DNA from 4 places in the Bacillus sp. EB106-06-01-XG163 genome. Region 2 is predicted to be linked to each of the others. Evidence: riboswitches for the same ligand, from Rfam matches in the RefSeq annotation. Region 2 holds a riboswitch; each other region holds the start of a gene.

Region 1 (4,402 bases), on a different contig from region 2:
AGAGGAGTTCGGAGAGTCAATTTTAAATATTGCTCCTTTAAAAGTGCAGCATTCTGAGCAAGTTACAAAAGTCTTATTTGAAATTTCAGGAGACGAAAAAATAGAAACGGTTAATATGAAATATAAAGCCGGTTGGGAGTCATTTTGTATATCCTCGCAGTGCGGCTGTCATTTTGGCTGTAAATTTTGTGCAACAGGAGATATTGGTTTAAAACGCAATTTAACGTCAGATGAAATGACTGACCAAATTTTGTACTTTCACTTAAAAGGACATTCAATTGACAGTATTTCTTTTATGGGAATGGGAGAAGCATTAGCGAATGTACAAGTTTTTGATGCTTTACATGTGCTTACAAATCCGAAGTTGTTTGCTTTAAGCCCTCGCAGGTTATCTATTTCGACCATAGGTATTATTCCGGGCATTAAAAAAATCACTCAGGATTATCCGCAGGTCAACCTGACGTTTTCATTACATTCTCCTTTTAATGAACAGCGAAGCAAGTTAATGCCGATTAATGAACGCTACCCGTTATTGGAGGTAATGGACACATTAGATGAGCATATACGTGTGACCTCAAGAAAAGTTTATATTGCTTATATTATGCTGCCGGGAGTTAATGATTCTATTGATCATGCGAATGAAGTAGTAAATCTTTTAAGAAGCAGATATAAGAGAGGGAACTTGTTCCATGTAAACATCATTAGATATAACCCGACTGTTAGTTCACCTATGAGATTTGAAGAAGTAAATGAGAAACAAGTTGTAAACTTCTATAAAAAATTAAAGTCAGCAGGAATTAACGTGACCGTCAGAAGTCAATTTGGCATTGATATAGATGCTGCTTGCGGACAATTATATGGAAATTATCAAAAAAATAAGAACCAATAAATCAGGTGCAGAACTCGGTTTGACTTCATATTATTTCATTTGATAACATAAAATGGTTATTGTGATTGAAAAAAAGATACCCGTTTTTATAAAAAAAGGAGTCATAACGTTGCTGAAAAGGTTTTTTCTTGTTTTTCTTACACTGATAATGTCTATATTTGCTGTATTCGCGGCTGCTGAAGAGTCTCCCGGCGATCGTGTCATTTCTTTTGACGAGCCTATGATTTTATTGATCTCACTCGGAATCATCTTATGTTTGTTCATTCCTCCATTCGTCATGTCCTTTTTTGGCAGTTTGGTTGTGAGAATCATATCCGGAGTCTATCAATGTTTTATCGTCCTCACGTTTGCGGGGCTCATTCCGATTGGATTTCTGATCCCCAATGGCTTTTTGACAATTCTTGCTGCCGTACTGGGGACTTTGGTCAGTTCAGCGAGTGTTGCCGTGACCTTATTCGTTGGCAGGAAAAAAGAGGCCGGAAGGTTTTAAAACTAGTGGGTAAGCTGCAATATTGAAGGGAAAGTCATTGTTTGACTATTTATATGGAATAGCATAGAATTAAAGTAAATATTTATAAAAAGTCACTAGGGGAGCTTTAATAGCTGAGAAGAGACAATACGTCCTGACCCTTTGAACCTGATTTGGTTAATACCAGCGTAGGGAAGTGAAAAATTAGAGAGATTCTTTATCTTATCTATATTTAAGCCACTTTCCATAGAGGAAAGTGGCTTTATTTATTTTGAAAGGGTGATATGAAGTGGCGACTAAAAAAGTTTTTCTGGCAGGGCCTTTTAAAAGTTTAGTAGATGAGAAAACTGGATTGATGAGTGCGTATGAGAGGGGAAAGCTGGAATCATTAATTTCCTTTTTTGAGAATGAAGGATGGCTGGTTCATAATGCTCACAAGCGGGAAGGGTGGGGGAAAGATTTCATGACACCCCTTCAATGCACTAAAATTGATTTTGATGAAATAAGTACTTGCGACCTTTTTGCAGCATTTCCCGGATCACCCGCTTCTCCTGGAACACATATAGAAATTGGATGGGCTTCCGCCTTGAAAAAAAAGATCGTGCTATTTCTAGAAAAGGACAAGGATTATGCTTTCTTAATTCAAGGGTTACATGCAGTGGCGGATGTTGAGTACATCAGCTATAAAGATACAGATGATTTATTAGAGAACATTAAAAATACCTTTGCAGCATATAAGGCGGAATCTCAATGAGAAAGAGAACTTTTCATGAAGCATATACGGAAACGCTGTATGACATCTATCACAACCCTGAATTTTTCAATTCACCGCGCGGACAAAAAAGCAGAGAACAATTGAACTACCATCTGACTCTGGAAAATCCAATAGAACGTGTCACTTATTTATCCTCAAGAAAAACCAATATCGTGTTTAATTTTGCTGAAGTGCTATGGTATTTATCGGGGAGTAACGACTTAGATTTTATCAGTTATTACAATAAAAAAATGCCTTCATACTCAATGAATAAAAAAACATTAACAGGCACTGCGTACGGGCCTAAAATATTTGAATTCGGAAATGCAAAACTAAATCAATGGAATAGAATAAAAAATCTTTTGACACAAGAAGATATTGATTCAAAAAGGGCATTTATTCAAATATTCGATGCTTCGGAACTCTTCGTTTTAGAAAATATAGATGTTTCCTGCACAATCGGTTTGCAGTTTTTTGTGAGGGAAGGCGAATTATACATGTCTTCTGTCATGCGTGCAAATGATGCTTTTCGCGGGATGATCAGTGATCTTTTCTCATTTACCTTCATGCAGGAATTAATGGCCAGAGAACTGCGTGTAGAAGTCGGAGAATATTTTCATAATGCGGGATCAATCCATATTTATGATTCAGATCATGAATGGGCGAAAACGGTGCTTGAAGAAGCTGAAAATCACCATGATATTCCGGAATTTGAATTTCCGAAAATGCCTGAGGGAAATAACTGGCCGTCCATTGAAACAGTCTTAAAGTACGAAGAATTACTTAGGAAAGATCAAATTTCTATGACTAAAAACGATATTGAAATGCTTGATTTACCTGATTACTGGAAACAGATTCTTTTCCTTTTCAGTATATACCAGCATATTGCATATAAACGGGATATGGATCATTCTCTATTTCAAAGTTTACTTCCTATATATCAATTTTTCGTCAGGAATAAGTGGTTTCATTATTTCTCAACTGAGCAAAAGGAGGAAATTCAATGAAAACTTCATGGAAAGAAGACAGTGTTGCTGGTAAATTCGATGCTTATAATGACGTTTTAGAACAAACGTTAGGTTTTGAGTTTGTTTTTCGTACTTTTGATAAAGCGGAGATTAAAAAGGTGCTCGATTTCGGATGCGGTCCAGGAAAGGTAGCTTATAGGCTGGCTGACAGAATAGGCTGCAATGTGATCGCAGTCGATGAATCAAGGAAGATGTTAGATATAGCAAAGGCAAAAAGACAACATCCTCATGTGGACTATCATTTAATTGAACACGATAATCTTTCCTTCTTACCAGATCACTCAGTTGATGCTGCAATGGCCTGTTATGTTTTTATTAATACGGATAGTGACCAGCGTATCAAAGGTATCATAGATGAAATTTTTCGTGTGTTAAAACCAGGAGCTTCATTTGTCATACTCGATACGAATCCTGATTCAACCGGAATTGAATTTTCAACCTTCCGCAATGGAATACCGGGGAAAGAATATTCTTACGGAGAAGAAAGAAATGAATGGCTCCATGTTCCCGGACAAGCAGATTTAATTTTAAATGATTTTCATTGGCCGAAGTCAATGTATTATAAACTATTAACTCATGCAGGTTTTGAAAATGTAACTTTATCAGAACCAACGTTAAACGATATTGACCAAGAGCATGTAAAAGCCATAGAGAAAGAGTTTCAATTTAATAATTGGAAATGTGAAAAGGAATATCCGCCTTTTGTCATTTTTAAAGCAGTGAAACCTGCCTGAAGGAGGAGTGTAAGTTGACGGATATTTATAAAGCGCTTTCGATTGCTGGGACTGATCCTTCCGGAGGGGCGGGAATTCACGCGGATTTAAAAACATTTCAGGAACAAAAGGTATATGGAATGGCAGTTATTACATCAGTTGTTGCACAAAATACACTTGGTGTGAAAAGTTTTGAGGAGATGTCTCTTCAGAATATATCTCAGCAAATAGACTGTGTCATGGATGATATAAAACCGGATGCTGTCAAAACCGGTATGCTTGCAAGTATAGGAATTATTGAATTGCTGGCAGAAAAGTTAAAAGACGCAAATATTCAATCGTATGTGATGGATCCGGTTATGATTGCTAAAAGCGGACATCATCTGCTCCATAAGGACGCCATTGATTATTTGAAGAAATTATTAATACCCCAAACAACTGTTATTACACCGAACATTCCGGAAGCGGAAGTAATCATCGGCAAATCAATCGAGACTGTACAGCAGATGCGTGATGCGGCGAAAGAAATAGTGGAGGTATACGGGGCAA
Region 2 (4,402 bases):
ACGGACCGATGACAGCCTGAATATCTGTTAAACGGGAGCCTTCTTCGTTTACCCAGCGTTCCGTCATGATGCGTCCGATTTGTTTGACCGTCCCCTTCCATCCGGCATGGGCAGCGCCGATAATGGATTTCACCGGGTCATAAAAATACAAGGGCACACAGTCCGCAAAACAAAGGGCCAAAAAAAGATTCGCATCTTTCGTGTAGAGCCCGTCCGTCCCGCGGAATGCGGAAGAATAGTCTCTCGCTCCTTTTCCTTTATCCCCGGCTGTCACGCGCCGGACGCGGTTTTCATGTGTCTGGTCGGCGAACACCCAGGAATCCAGATCAGTACCGCATAAGGACGCTATGACTTCACGGTTTGTCACAACATCATGAGCTTCGTCCCGGACGTGCAATCCGGTATTTAATGACTCATACGGAGGATTGCTGACCCCGCCGTTTTTCGTTGTGAATCCGGCGATGACCTTTGTGTTAAGCTGATTCACACAGTTCCAGTCTTCTATCATGAGTGCCGAGGGGGTGGTAAGACTAAACGGGTGATATGTATTCATGGAGATCCAACCTTTCGACAAACATTAAAAAAGCGTAATTTCCCACTCATTTTAACACAATTTTAAGCATACGTTTAGCGGCTGATTGAAAAATGAGATAAATAAATGTGCCGGAAACATTGAGATTTCCGGCTTTTTACAAGTAAAGGGAGGATTACGCTCCCCCCTTTGGTTCGTTTACACGCACTAAGATGACATCTTCCCCAATTTTAACTATATTTCGCCAAGGAATGATCATTTCCTCTTCTTTTCCGAAAAAACCGAGAACTTTTCCGCTGCCGCCTAAAATAATCGCCTGAATTTTTCCCGTTGTCACGTTAATATCAATATCACCGATGCTTCCGAGTTTTTTTCCGTTCGACACGTTTACCACATCTTTTATTTGAAATTCAGATATGCTGATCATGCGTATCACGCCCTTTGCCCGTTCTTTTTCCTATTATATGAACGGCCGGGCTGAACCTTGTCACATCGGGCAATCTTTTTTGCGGCTGCACCAGGCGAGGATAAATCTCAGCATAATTTTCGTATAGTCCATAAGCTCATCAACGGACACTTCCTCGTTTACGGAGTGGGCGTTTTTTAAATCGCCGGGACCGTATATGACGCTCGGAATCCCGGCATGATAAAGCCACCCTCCGTCAGTTACGGTTTGGGAAACATCAATGACGGGCTCCTGTTTTCTGACGGCTGAGTGTGATGCAGCCAAGACAGAAACTGCCGGATGATCCGGGTCGATTTCCAGCGCCGGGAACACCTCTCCTCTGTCTTCAATCATCGAAGATCCGCCCCATTTGAACACCGGCCTGTTTTCTTTGAGCCACAGATCACTGTCAGCGACACGATTAATATAGTCTTCGATTTCTGCGGCTGCTTGTTCGTGCGTTTCGTTCGGATAAAAGTGGACGGTGATCCATAACCGGCATTCATCGGCGACAAACGCTGCGTGTCTTCCGCCTTCAATGACGGCAGGGTTGATCGTATTGGTGCCGGGCGCAAAACCGGGATAGCTTTTCGTTACCGCCCAGTGGCGCTCCAGCTCTCCCAAGGCAGCGATGATTTTCGCCATTTTTTCGATGGCGCTCGCTCCGAATGTGCCTCCGCCCGCATGAATCATATTGCGCCTCATGCCGTCATGAAATGTTTGTTTGCTTTTCAATTCTATCCAGCCGGTGATGACACCGCCCTGCCCTTGAATATGCAGGCTGCTCGTATCCGCGACAACCGCAAAATCCGCGTGATAGCCGCGTTTGCAGCATTCCAGCGTCCCCGCCTCACCGACTTCTTCTCCGATTACAGACTGTACAATGAGGTCGCCCGGAAGCTCAATGCCGGCATCATGGATCAGCTTCAGAGAGAAGAGAACACACGCCAAACCCCCTTTCATATCAGCGGCGCCCCTTCCGATCAGCATGCCATCTTTTACGTGCGGCTGAAACGGGTCAGAGTGCCAGTCTTCGCCCCCGGCTTCTGCCACATCAATGTGTCCGTTTAAAATCAGGCTTTGATGCCTGCTTGAATCTGTCCCTTTTAAAACACCGACTACATTCGGGTCTTCCGGATACACATCCCACATATCGACCGAGCAGCCCGTTTCTTTTAAAAAGCCGGCCACCCACTTTTGGGCTTCTGCCGTATTTCTTGCTGGCGGGGCCGGAGTCGGAAAGGCTATCAATCTTTCAGCAATATGTATGAAGTCGTGCCGCCGTTTCTCCGCCTGGTGTAACAGCATATCAATCTGATGCATTGGAAATCTCCCCTTTGGCTGTATCAAAAAAACCGTTTCATTCATGAAATGAAACGGGTAAAAAACGGGTCTTCCTCCGCTTTTTTCACCGCTTCCCTCCGCCGGCATGATCCGGATCCGGTCCTTTAAGGGTTGAGACAACGTCTCTCTCAGCCGCATGGCAGCACCCCCAGGGTGAATTTATGTTATTTTACGGATGATGCCTCTTTTGCACGTGTTAAAAACGGGCGGCCATTGTTCCATAAGACATTGACAGGCATATCGAAAAACGCTGTAAGCCGCTCGTCAGAAAGCATGTCCCTGATTTTCCCGGAGGCGAACACCTCGCCCTGTTTTAAAAGCAGCGCCTGATCAAATACCGGCAGAATTTCTTCAGCGTGATGGGTGACATAAAGGATGGACGGCGCATTTTCTTTTTCGGCGATCGACGTAATCGTGTCCAGCAGCTGCTCCCTTGCCATAAAATCAAGACCCGTCACGGGTTCGTCCAAAATCAGCAGTTCCGGATCAGCCATAAGCGCCCGCGCAATCAGCGCTCTCTGTCTTTCCCCTTGTGATAATGTTTCATACCGTCTGTCGGCGTAACCGATGGCACCCAAATCCTTCAGAAGACCGATCGCTTTTTCCCTTACCTGCTCACTCGGAGTTTCGTACAGCCCGATTGAGGCGTACGCGCCGCTGAGGGCGATTTCAAAAGCGGAGTCCGCGGCATATAATTTGTGCTGAAGACCTGCCGAAACAAGGCCAATTTTCCTTCTGAGCCTGTCACCGAGCTCTGTTTTGCCGAATTGATGGCCGAGCACCTGCATCTCTCCTGAAGTGGGGAAGTAATAAGAGCATAACATATTCAGCAAAGCCGTTTTTCCGGCTCCGTTTAATCCGTACAGCACCCAATTTTCGTTTTTCTCGACGCGCCAGTTGATATCTTTCAAAATCCATTTCCCGTTTCTTTTTAATGACACACTGTCCAGCTGTAAAATCATTGCAGTTTCCCCCGTTTACTTTGTTTAAATTTTCTAAAAACTTTTACACATTAGAATACATCACTTTTTTGCAAACGTAAACCATCGCATGAAAAAAGCCTTTAAACAAGGTTTAAAGGCTTTTTCCGTTATTGATGGATATTCTTATTCATTTGTTTAATGGCTGCCTTTTCAAGCCTTGAGACCTGAGCTTGGGATATGCCGATTTCTTCAGCGACTTCCATTTGGGTTTTCCCTTGGAAAAAGCGCTTTCGCAAAATCATTTTTTCCCGTTCGTTCAGTCTTCTCATGCCTTCTTTCAGAGCCAGCTCCTCAATCCATTGTGTATCCTTATTGCGCTCATCGCTGATCTGGTCCATCACGTAAATCGGATCGCCGCCGTCATTATAAATCGGCTCAAACAGTGAAACCGGATCCTGGATGGCGTCAAGGGCAAACACAATTTCTTCATGGGGCACTTCAAGAACTTTGGCGATTTCCTCTGCTGTCGGCTCCCTGCTTGTCTCACTGATTAACCGCTCTCTTACTTGAAGCGCTTTATATGCGATATCGCGAAGCGACCTCGAGACGCGGATCGGATTGTTATCCCGCAAATATCTGCGGATTTCTCCGATGATCATCGGTACAGCGTATGTTGAAAACTTAACATTATGGCTTAGGTCAAAATTATCAATGGATTTCATTAGTCCGATGCAGCCGACCTGAAATAAGTCATCAACATACTCTCCTCTGTTGTTAAACCTCTGAATGACGCTTAAGACAAGGCGCAGATTGCCGTTTACAAGCTTTTCCCTCGCTGAATCATCGCCCTCATCCTGTAATTGCCTAAACAGCTTTCTCATCTCTTCATTCTTGAGCACCGGTAATTTGGAGGTATCCACCCCGCAAATTTCGACTTTATTTCTTGACACGTTTTTCCCTCCCACTAGGAGCTGCTGTACAACGTTAAGTATCTCCTCGGGTGGGAAAAATATGCACCGCCATTTTACAGAAATAAACATCCGGCGACGGCAATCCTTGCGGCAGTAAGGGCTGTCAGATGGAAAAAATTTTACACCATTTTGTTAAACTCTTTTCTCAGTCTTTTGATAATCCGCTTTTCGAGCCGGGAGATATAAG
Region 3 (4,402 bases), on a different contig from region 2:
CTTTATTTCTCTCCACAACTACGATTCTTTGATCAAGCTGGTACGATTCAAGCAAATCCTGAACCGTCCCCTCTTTTCGATTCCAATCAATTTGTTTTCCGTTCAGCTGAAGGATCATATATGAACAGCCTCCTTGCGATCGATTCGAAACGCTTCTTCCCATTCCTGTTTAATCTGTCTTTCCATGATCATATCCCGCACCATTTCAGCCGTTGCCGGCGCCAACAGGATGCCGTTCCGAAAATGGCCGGCGGCGAAGATGATGCCGCTGTCTTCAGGATGCCGCCCGATAAACGGCTTTCCGTCTCTTGTTCCCGGCCTGAGCCCCGCCCAAAACCGGTCTATTTTCATATGTTCGATGGCGGGAAGCATGGTTTTCGCTTTTGCAATGACGGCCTCAATTCCTCCGATGTCAGGCGTATCGCTCCAGTCGTCCTGTTTCATCGTGGCGCCGATGACAAGCCGGCCGCTTTTTCTCGGGACGACATAACAATGATCATGGTAAAGGGTTTTGGTCAGCGGGATATCGTCATTCCACACGGAAAGGCATTCTCCTTTCACAGGAAAAAAAGGCTGTCCCAAGCCGAGCTGGCTGAAAAACCGGCCGCTCCATACACCGCTTGCAACTGCGACTTTGTCAGCATAGACATCCCCGCCGGATGTTGTGATGCAATATTCTCCGTTCACCCGTTTTACGGAGGTGACTTGTGTATGCTCATATATATCAGCGCCATAGCGCCGCGCTCCTTTTGCATACGCTTTGCAGACATAGTACGGTTCGACATGGACATCGTCTTTTATAAAACTTGCGCCGAGAATGTCTTTTGAAGCGTAAGGCTCTTTTTCAAGGGCATCTTCCGCTGAAAGCCAGGTGACGGAAGGCAGATCATCCATCTTCCGCAGACGGGCGATATCTTCTTCGGTATACGCCAGTTTAAGCATTCCGCCGTTATGGCGCCTGATGTCAATGCCGCAAGCTTCCTCAAGCTCTTGCCCCGCCGCTTCATACAGCCTTTGACTGTGCATGGCAAAATCAAAAAACGCATCCCGGTTTTCACATTCCGCATGAGCGCCCAGCATTCCCGCGGCAGCGCTTGTCGTTTTTCGGCCGACTTCTCCGGCTTCAAACAAGACAACGTTCTGCTGCGTCTTCGCCAGCTCATAAGAAATGGCGCACCCGATAATTCCGCCGCCGATCACCGCCGTATCATAGTGCTTCTTCATAATCGGCCTCCCTTACCGCGCGTGCATACCGCTTTGCCGCCTCCTCAGGATTTTCAGCTGAGAAAATACCTGACATGACGGCAATTCCGTCCGGTTTCGCCTGCTTTGTGTGTCCGATCGTCTGCAGTGTCATTCCGCCGATTGCGATGACGGGGATGGAAAGCGTGCGTTTGATCTCTGAAAGCAGGCTGATGCCTCTTGCTTCAAGTCCTTGTTTACATTCGGTTTCAAATACATGGCCGAACACCACATAATCCGCATCTTCCTTTTCAGCTTGGATGGCTTCTTTCAGCGAATGAACCGAACGTCCGATATGAAGATGGGGAAATCTGCTTCGCACCTGCTTTACGGAAAAGCTGCGGGACGGAAGCTGAACACGGTGTATATTGGCAAAAAGCGCGATATCCGCCCTGTCATTGATGATCAATTTGTCCTTATCCGCACCGCCCTTTTTCAAAAGGGTCAAAAGCTGCATGATTTCTCCCGCTGTTTTATCCCGCTCACGGATATGGATAAAGCTTACTTCGCGCTGAATCGAAAGAATATCCTCGGCCAGCTCGGCAACGGGTTTGCGATTATCAGTTACCGCGTGCAGCTCCAAAAGATTCCACCTCTTTTCCGCCCTTCTCGGACCAGCCTTCTTTTTGATAGGCCATTCCCCAAAATTGATATTCATAATAGCTTGAAATCACAAAATTCTCTTTCATTTTCGCGCGGATGTCCTCTGTGCTGTTTTCAGCAATCTCGTCAAAACGGCTGATCTGTTCTTCGACTTGCTGTCTGAACCAGTCTCCGCCGTATGTACCGATCCATTTTTCATAAATCGGATGCTCCGGTTTGCACTCCTTTAAGTGTTCGCCGACTTCATAATAAAGCCAATAACAGGGCAGAAGCGCAGCTAATATTTCTCCAAAATTGCCGCTCATCACCGATCTGTACATATGAGACGTATAAGAATAGGCGGTCGGTGCCGGTTTAAATGCCGCACGCTCTTCTTCCGTAATCCCTAAAAGCTCCGTAAACTCGCGGTGCAGCGCCATTTCCGCTTCATATGTCCCTTGAGCGTGGCCCGCCATCCTGCCCGTCGTAAACAAGTCTTCGGCATATGCGGCGCCGAACGCCTGAACTTTTGCAAAATGCGTCAAATAGTAGGAATCTTGCAGCACGTAATAGCTGAAACGGTCTATCGGCAGGCTTCCGTCACCGATTCCCGTTACAAACGGATGAACAAAACTTCCGTCCCACCATTCGGCAGCCGCCAGTCTGCATTCTTCAGAAAATGTCATCATGTCTTCCCCCCTGATAAAATAAAAAAACCACTTTCCCGCATCGGAAAAGTGGTTTGGAATTTAAATGGATAAAAGGAACCCCAAAAAAATACCGCTCCACTTCCCTACGCAGGTCTGAACCTGTTCAAGTTATGAGGGTCTAAAAGTCTCACTTTTATCTCAGCCCTTATGAAGGACACCCCTAGTGGTCATACGATTAATGATTTATTTGTTATGCCTTCTATATTATCACGAATTGCAATTTGGTCAAGCTTCAAGGATTTTTCTCAGTTCCGACACGTAGTTGCGCGAGCCCGTGACGATGAGACGGTCTCCTGTTTTCAGCCTCGTGTCTCCGTGCGGAACGATGCTGTCCACACCTCTGAAAATCCGGACGAAAATGACATCGCCCATCAGCGGAAATTCCCGCAGAATGATGCCGTTATACGCCGGGTTTTCCAGATTGATCTGATATAACGAAGACTCCTCATTCGTCAGGAGGCTCATCACGCCCGGCGCCTCAATTAATGCGCGCAAGAGCGTCTTTGTAGACAGAAGGATAGAAAAAATACTGATGCCCTCTTCTTTCAGTTTTGTTTCATGCTCAACCGAGCCGACGCTTGCGATGATACGCTCAGTCCCTTTCTCTTTCGCTATTAAGGCGATTTCAGCGTTCACATCTTCATTTCCCGTCGCCACGACAAGAATATCCGTTTTGAAAATACCGTGCGACTCAAGCGTGCCGGGCTCGTAATCAGAAATCGTGTCAACCGAAAAAACGGATTCCGCAAGCGTTTCCCCGGCATTTTCCTGATACACATGGACGACCCGTACTTCATATTCCTCATCGGGCAATTCCAGCGTAACCGGAAGTGTCATTTGGTTGGCGCCGATAAATGTAATGCGCTTTTTTTCCTGCGGCGCACTTTGCCGTTTGTATAATTTCTTAAAGCCGATCGGCGTGATGATGCTGGCAATAACCGCAACTAAAGTCAGCGCGCCGGACATATTGGCGCTGATAATGTGGAGCCTTTCTCCGATCGTAGCCGCCGCGATAACAAGCGACAGCGTGGACGTCAGCAAAAAGCCCGAAGCAAACACGGTTCTATTGTCATACCATTTCTTTAAATAAAACACCGGGAACATCTTGCTGATAAACAGCGCAAGCAGAAGCAGCGGAATCATCGTTAATGTTTTCGGGTCTTGGAAGAGTGTCCAAATATCCAATTTCACCCCGACCATGACGAAAAAGATCGGAATTAAAAACCCGTAGCCGAAGGAATCCAGCTGTTCCACCATTTCTTTATTCGGAGACAGAAGCGATACCAGAACGCCTGCCAAAAACGCGCCGAGAATATTTTCCGCCCCGAGAGATTCCGATAAAGCGACAAGCACGATAATCAGTGTGAAAATGGCTCTCGTGCCGATCTGCACGGTGCCTTTAGACATCGACTGCACAAATGAACGGTGTTTAAAGATCCTGCCGAAGAAATACAGCACGACCCCCGCGGCAAAAAGGATCAACAGAAGCCACATATTTCCGCTGTCTTCTCCGTAAAGAGAAGAGAAGAAAGCGAGCAGAATCATCGTAGCCAAGTCCGCGATAACGGCGACAAGCAGGATGATCTGGCCGATATTGGAGTTCATGATCCGTTCTTCCTTTAAAGTCGGGACCACCACACCGAGTGATATCGTCGAAATAATAAGCGTCATTAAAAATGCGTTTTGAATAAAACCGGCTAATACAAAGGCATAGGACAGCAGCAATGATAAAATAAAGATGCCGAAAAAGATAATCAGTGCGGCAGAAAACGTGTTGGGCGCTTCCTTGCCGTTCGGAAGGAATTGTTTTTTCTTCCCTTTCTCAAATGAAGAAAAATCAATTTCCAAGCCGCTTAAAAACATTAAAA
Region 4 (4,402 bases), on a different contig from region 2:
GCTGGGATGATTTTGAGGAAGTATTTAACACATGGCAGCGCTGGGCTCCATTTACAGACAACCGGCTTACCTCATCAATTCAGTTTTGGCCTAAGGAAGTCAACCGCATAGAAGCGCTCGGTCAATTTACCGGGACAAAGGATGAGCTGAAAGAACTGTTGGCTCCGTTAATGAAAGCGGGAAAACCGGCAAGCGGCATGGTCAAGACAGTGCCATTTATTAAGGCGGCAGCCTTTTTTAACAGCCCGGGAGGCAATCAGCCGCAAAAGATGAAGCGGTCAGGATCCTTTATTGAAAAACCATTATCAACACGCGCGATTTCCACTTTAAAGCGCTATTTAGAGCACGCTCCGAACGAAAACGCCAGTGTCTGGCAGCAGTCTCTCGGCGGGGCGGCCGGACGGATCGCTCCGGACCAAACGGCATTCTACTATCGCAACGCAATCATTGCCCAAGAATATATAACAACTTGGACATCTGCTGAAGAAGAAAGACAAAATGTCCGCTGGATTGAAGGACTGAGAACGTCCCTATCAAGAGAAACGATGGGAGATTACGTGAATTGGCCTGATAGAGAAATCAGAAACTGGCTGCAAACGTATTACGGAGAAAATGTTCACCGCCTCCGTCAAGTCAAAACGAAATACGATCCGGAAAATATATTCCGCTTTGAGCAGAGCATTCCGCCGCTTCGCCGTTCACCGTTTTTCTAAAAAAGATGAAGATGGGCAAACTCCATCCTCATCTTTTCTTTTATTGATATAAGCGGCTTCCCTTCTCTGCAAACTCTTTTGCTTTTTCTTTCAGTCCTTCGTTGACGGCCTCGTCTTCAGTAAGTCCGTTTTCCTTCGCATAATCACGAATATCCTGAGAAATTCTCATACTGCAGAACTTCGGACCGCACATCGAACAGAAGTGAGCCGTTTTTGCGCCTTCAGCCGGCAGCGTTTCATCATGATATTCCATTGCTCTTTCAGGATCAAGCGACAAATGAAATTGATCACGCCACCGGAATTCAAACCGCGCCTTAGACAGAGCATCGTCACGGATCTGTGCACCCGGATGCCCTTTAGCAAGGTCTGCGGCATGTGCCGCGATTTTGTACGTAATGACGCCTTCTCTTACATCATCACGATTCGGCAGCCCCAAATGCTCCTTCGGCGTGACATAGCAAAGCATCGCCGTCCCGTACCAGCCGATCATCGCCGCGCCGATTGCTGAAGTAATGTGGTCATAACCCGGAGCGATATCCGTCGTTAATGGCCCGAGCGTGTAAAAAGGCGCCTCTTTACAAATTTCCAGCTGCTTGTCCATGTTTTCCTTAATTTTATGCATCGGCACATGACCCGGTCCTTCGATCATCACTTGCACATCGTGCTTCCACGCAATCTCCGTCAATTCTCCGAGAGTCTCCAATTCCGCAAACTGCGCTTCATCATTGGCATCCGCAATCGAACCGGGGCGAAGCCCGTCACCAAGAGAAAAAGCGATATCATAGGTCTTCATGATTTCACAAATTTCTTCAAAATGCGTGTACAGAAAGCTTTCCTGATGATGAGCCAGGCACCATTGCGCCATAATCGCCCCCCCGCGGGATACAATTCCCGTCGTGCGTTTAGCCGTTAACGGGACGTAACGAAGCAGTACGCCGGCATGGATGGTGAAATAATCCACGCCCTGCTCCGCCTGCTCAATCAATGTGTCACGATAAATGTCCCACGTTAAATCCTCGGCAATGCCATTTACTTTTTCAAGCGCCTGATAAATCGGCACCGTCCCCACAGGCACGGGACAGTTGCGGATAATCCATTCACGCGTCGTATGAATGTCTTTTCCCGTGGATAAGTCCATCATCGTATCGGCGCCCCAGCGAATCGCCCACGTCATTTTTTCGACTTCTTCTTCGATAGAAGATGTAACAGCCGAGTTGCCGATATTGGCATTAATTTTCACATGAAAATTCCGGCCGATAATCATCGGCTCGCTTTCCGGGTGGTTGACGTTAGAAGGAATAATCGCCCGGCCGCTGGCTACCTCGTCTCTGACAAATTCGGGAGACACATGCTCACGTATTGCGATAAACTCCATTTCAGGCGTAATGATGCCTTTTCTCGCATAATGCAATTGTGTTACATTTTTCCCCGGCTTGGCCCGAAGCGGTTTCCGCTGTAGGCCGGGGTATTCAGCGGCACGGCCCTCTTTTTTATAACCGTTGTCTTCAGGTCTCACGGTCCGGCCATTATATTCTTCTACATCTCCGCGCCCGGTAATCCACTTTGTGCGGAGCGCCCCCAGCCCTTCATGAATATCAATCTGTACATCCGGGTCTGTATACGGCCCGCTCGTATCATAAACACGGACCGGCGCATTCTCCTCTTCCCCGAATGCCCCCGTAGTCGCACTCAGGCTGATTTCCCGCATCGGCACTCGTATAGCGGGCGAAGAACCTTCTGCATAAACCTTTTTACTGCCGGAAAAACTCGACATAATGGAAATGTTCGCTTGCTGTACTGATTGATTTTGCATACAAATCTCTCCTTTATCATTTGAATAACAGAACCAAGCTCAGCACCAGCACAAAAAAACCGGGTTCAAAGAAGAACCCGGTTTTGCAGTCAGAAAGAAACTATTATTGTTTTCATCAACAATAATAAAACCTTTACTTCCCCACGCTGGTACGAACCAGATCAGGTCCAAAGGGTTAAGAAGCCGCCGCTTCTCTCTCAGCCCGCTCAGACGGGCACCCCCAGTAACTATTGATTTCGCTCTCATCGTAACATAAGTTGTGTACAAAAAAAAGCATATTATCAAAATTCAGATAACGGAACAGTCATAAGCTCTGTTTCCCGAACGCCTTTTTCGGTATTAAAAACCCGATAACCCTTTGCGGTTTCCCTGGAAGAGACAGCCCGGAACAGCTGACCGTCTTTATAATGAAGCGCAGCGCCGTCATCAGCGGCATAGCCCTCCCTGAGTTTCTTTTCTGAAATCAGACGGTGATACACCGGCCGGCGCTCCGCTTCTCCGTCATAGTGCGGACAAAAGCTTCCCCGCAAAAATCCTAAAGCTCTTAACTCTCTCAAATCTCCAGCTGAATCCGTCAATCCTTCTTCATACCAGCAAATCGCCCCGGCGCTGAGACCCGCCAACATGATGCCGTTTTCCCAAGCCTCACGAAGAATAAGGTCAATCCCCCACTCTTTCCATAAGACAAGCATATTACGCGTATTTCCGCCGCCGACATATATAATATCTTTCTTCATGAGAAAGGATCTGAGATCAGAACCCGGCGGTTTAAACAACGACAAGTGATCCGGCTCACACCGCAGCTTTTGAAAGGCCTGATAAAACCTGCCGATATAATTCTCCGAATCTCCGCTTGCCGTCGGCAAAAAACAAATTTTCGGCTTTGACCGCGCCGACTGCTCTAAAATATACTGATCCAGCACAAGATGATCCGGCTCCATGGAAAAGCCCCCGCCGCCCATTGCAATAATCTGCTTCAATGTCATCACCTCTTTTTTCCTCTAGTATAACAGCTCATAAAAAGGCGTTATCCCCATTTCGGATACCGCCTTTAAAAGCTATTTGTTATCTGAAAAATGAAAACACACCGTATAACACAACGGAGATCCCCGCGGCGATAAGCGCCGGAACAAGCTTCGAACGGGCATACTTCACAACATCGATCCCCAACACCGTACAGGTTGTCACCGTATTATCACTGAGAGGAGAAGCAAATGCTCCAAATGTTCCGCTCGCAAACACGGCCCCGATCGCTAATAATAAACTGGTATGTGACTGAACCGCCAGCGTTACGCCGAGCGGCATTAAAAGCCCCCAAGTCCCCCAGGATGACCCGATAAAATAGGATATAACAGCCCCCAGTATAAAAAGAGACGGCGCAATAAACATATGAGGGATCCATGACGTTAAATGAGAAGTAACATATTCCGAGAATCCCAGATCTTCAGATACTGCTGTTACGGCCCAAATCAGCGATAACATAATAATAACGTTGACCAATTCGTTTCCGCCCTTAATAAAATGGGTAACAAGCTCGCCTGCATGAAAACGCTGAAACATAAAAAGAGCAAATGCTGCAATAACCGCTGCCAATAATGCGGTTAACATGACGCCAAGCATATCGCTTTTGATAAAAGCATTCAAAAACCCTTGAGCTTTAGAATGGCCGTCCCACCAGCTGAGAAAGAGTGTTAATAGCAAAAACAGCCCGATCGGAATGATTAAATTCCAAGGCCGAATCGGTGTTTCCTTAATATAAGCACGGTGCGCCGAATCCAGCTCCTCCTGCTGGTCAGCATGCTCATCACTTTCGAACATTCCCGTATGTCCACCGTGAATATCTGAGATCCTCCCTGTTTCCATGTTGAATGAACCT

Evidence for each region. A riboswitch is a leader RNA that binds a small molecule or an ion and turns the genes downstream of it on or off. The one in region 2 is predicted to bind thiamine pyrophosphate.
Region 1: it holds a riboswitch for thiamine pyrophosphate, as region 2 does, so the genes downstream of both, AC3WTF_RS10240 (TIR domain-containing protein) here and AC3WTF_RS01620 (acetylornithine deacetylase) in region 2, are expected to answer to the same signal.
Region 3: it holds a riboswitch for thiamine pyrophosphate, as region 2 does, so the genes downstream of both, tenA (thiaminase II) here and AC3WTF_RS01620 (acetylornithine deacetylase) in region 2, are expected to answer to the same signal.
Region 4: it holds a riboswitch for thiamine pyrophosphate, as region 2 does, so the genes downstream of both, thiC (phosphomethylpyrimidine synthase ThiC) here and AC3WTF_RS01620 (acetylornithine deacetylase) in region 2, are expected to answer to the same signal.

What each region holds. Positions count from the first base shown of each region.
Region 1 covers NZ_JBYTDS010000007.1:49,433-53,834, reverse strand. Annotated here, with positions in the region: gene AC3WTF_RS10250 (Cfr family 23S rRNA (adenine(2503)-C(8))-methyltransferase) at 1-889, shown strand, start outside; gene AC3WTF_RS10245 (YdeH family membrane protein) at 999-1,379, shown strand; TPP riboswitch at 1,467-1,570, shown strand; gene AC3WTF_RS10240 (TIR domain-containing protein) at 1,648-2,112, shown strand; gene AC3WTF_RS10235 (thymidylate synthase) at 2,109-3,119, shown strand; gene AC3WTF_RS10230 (class I SAM-dependent methyltransferase) at 3,116-3,874, shown strand; gene thiD (bifunctional hydroxymethylpyrimidine kinase/phosphomethylpyrimidine kinase) at 3,889-4,402, shown strand, end outside.
Region 2 covers NZ_JBYTDS010000001.1:409,239-413,640, forward strand. Annotated here, with positions in the region: gene pgeF (peptidoglycan editing factor PgeF) at 1-553, opposite strand, end outside; gene AC3WTF_RS01615 (YlmC/YmxH family sporulation protein) at 708-959, opposite strand; gene AC3WTF_RS01620 (acetylornithine deacetylase) at 1,020-2,300, opposite strand; TPP riboswitch at 2,377-2,481, opposite strand; gene AC3WTF_RS01625 (ABC transporter ATP-binding protein) at 2,486-3,283, opposite strand; gene sigG (RNA polymerase sporulation sigma factor SigG) at 3,412-4,194, opposite strand; gene sigE (RNA polymerase sporulation sigma factor SigE) at 4,335-4,402, opposite strand, start outside.
Region 3 covers NZ_JBYTDS010000004.1:155,897-160,298, forward strand. Annotated here, with positions in the region: gene thiS (sulfur carrier protein ThiS) at 1-118, opposite strand, end outside; gene thiO (glycine oxidase ThiO) at 115-1,224, opposite strand; gene tenI (thiazole tautomerase TenI) at 1,208-1,825, opposite strand; gene tenA (thiaminase II) at 1,803-2,510, opposite strand; TPP riboswitch at 2,598-2,706, opposite strand; gene AC3WTF_RS06740 (monovalent cation:proton antiporter family protein) at 2,760-4,402, opposite strand, start outside.
Region 4 covers NZ_JBYTDS010000014.1:115,228-119,629, forward strand. Annotated here, with positions in the region: gene AC3WTF_RS15980 (FAD-binding oxidoreductase) at 1-713, shown strand, start outside; gene thiC (phosphomethylpyrimidine synthase ThiC) at 754-2,526, opposite strand; TPP riboswitch at 2,648-2,758, opposite strand; gene AC3WTF_RS15990 (Type 1 glutamine amidotransferase-like domain-containing protein) at 2,808-3,506, opposite strand; gene AC3WTF_RS15995 (Na+/H+ antiporter NhaC family protein) at 3,592-4,402, opposite strand, start outside.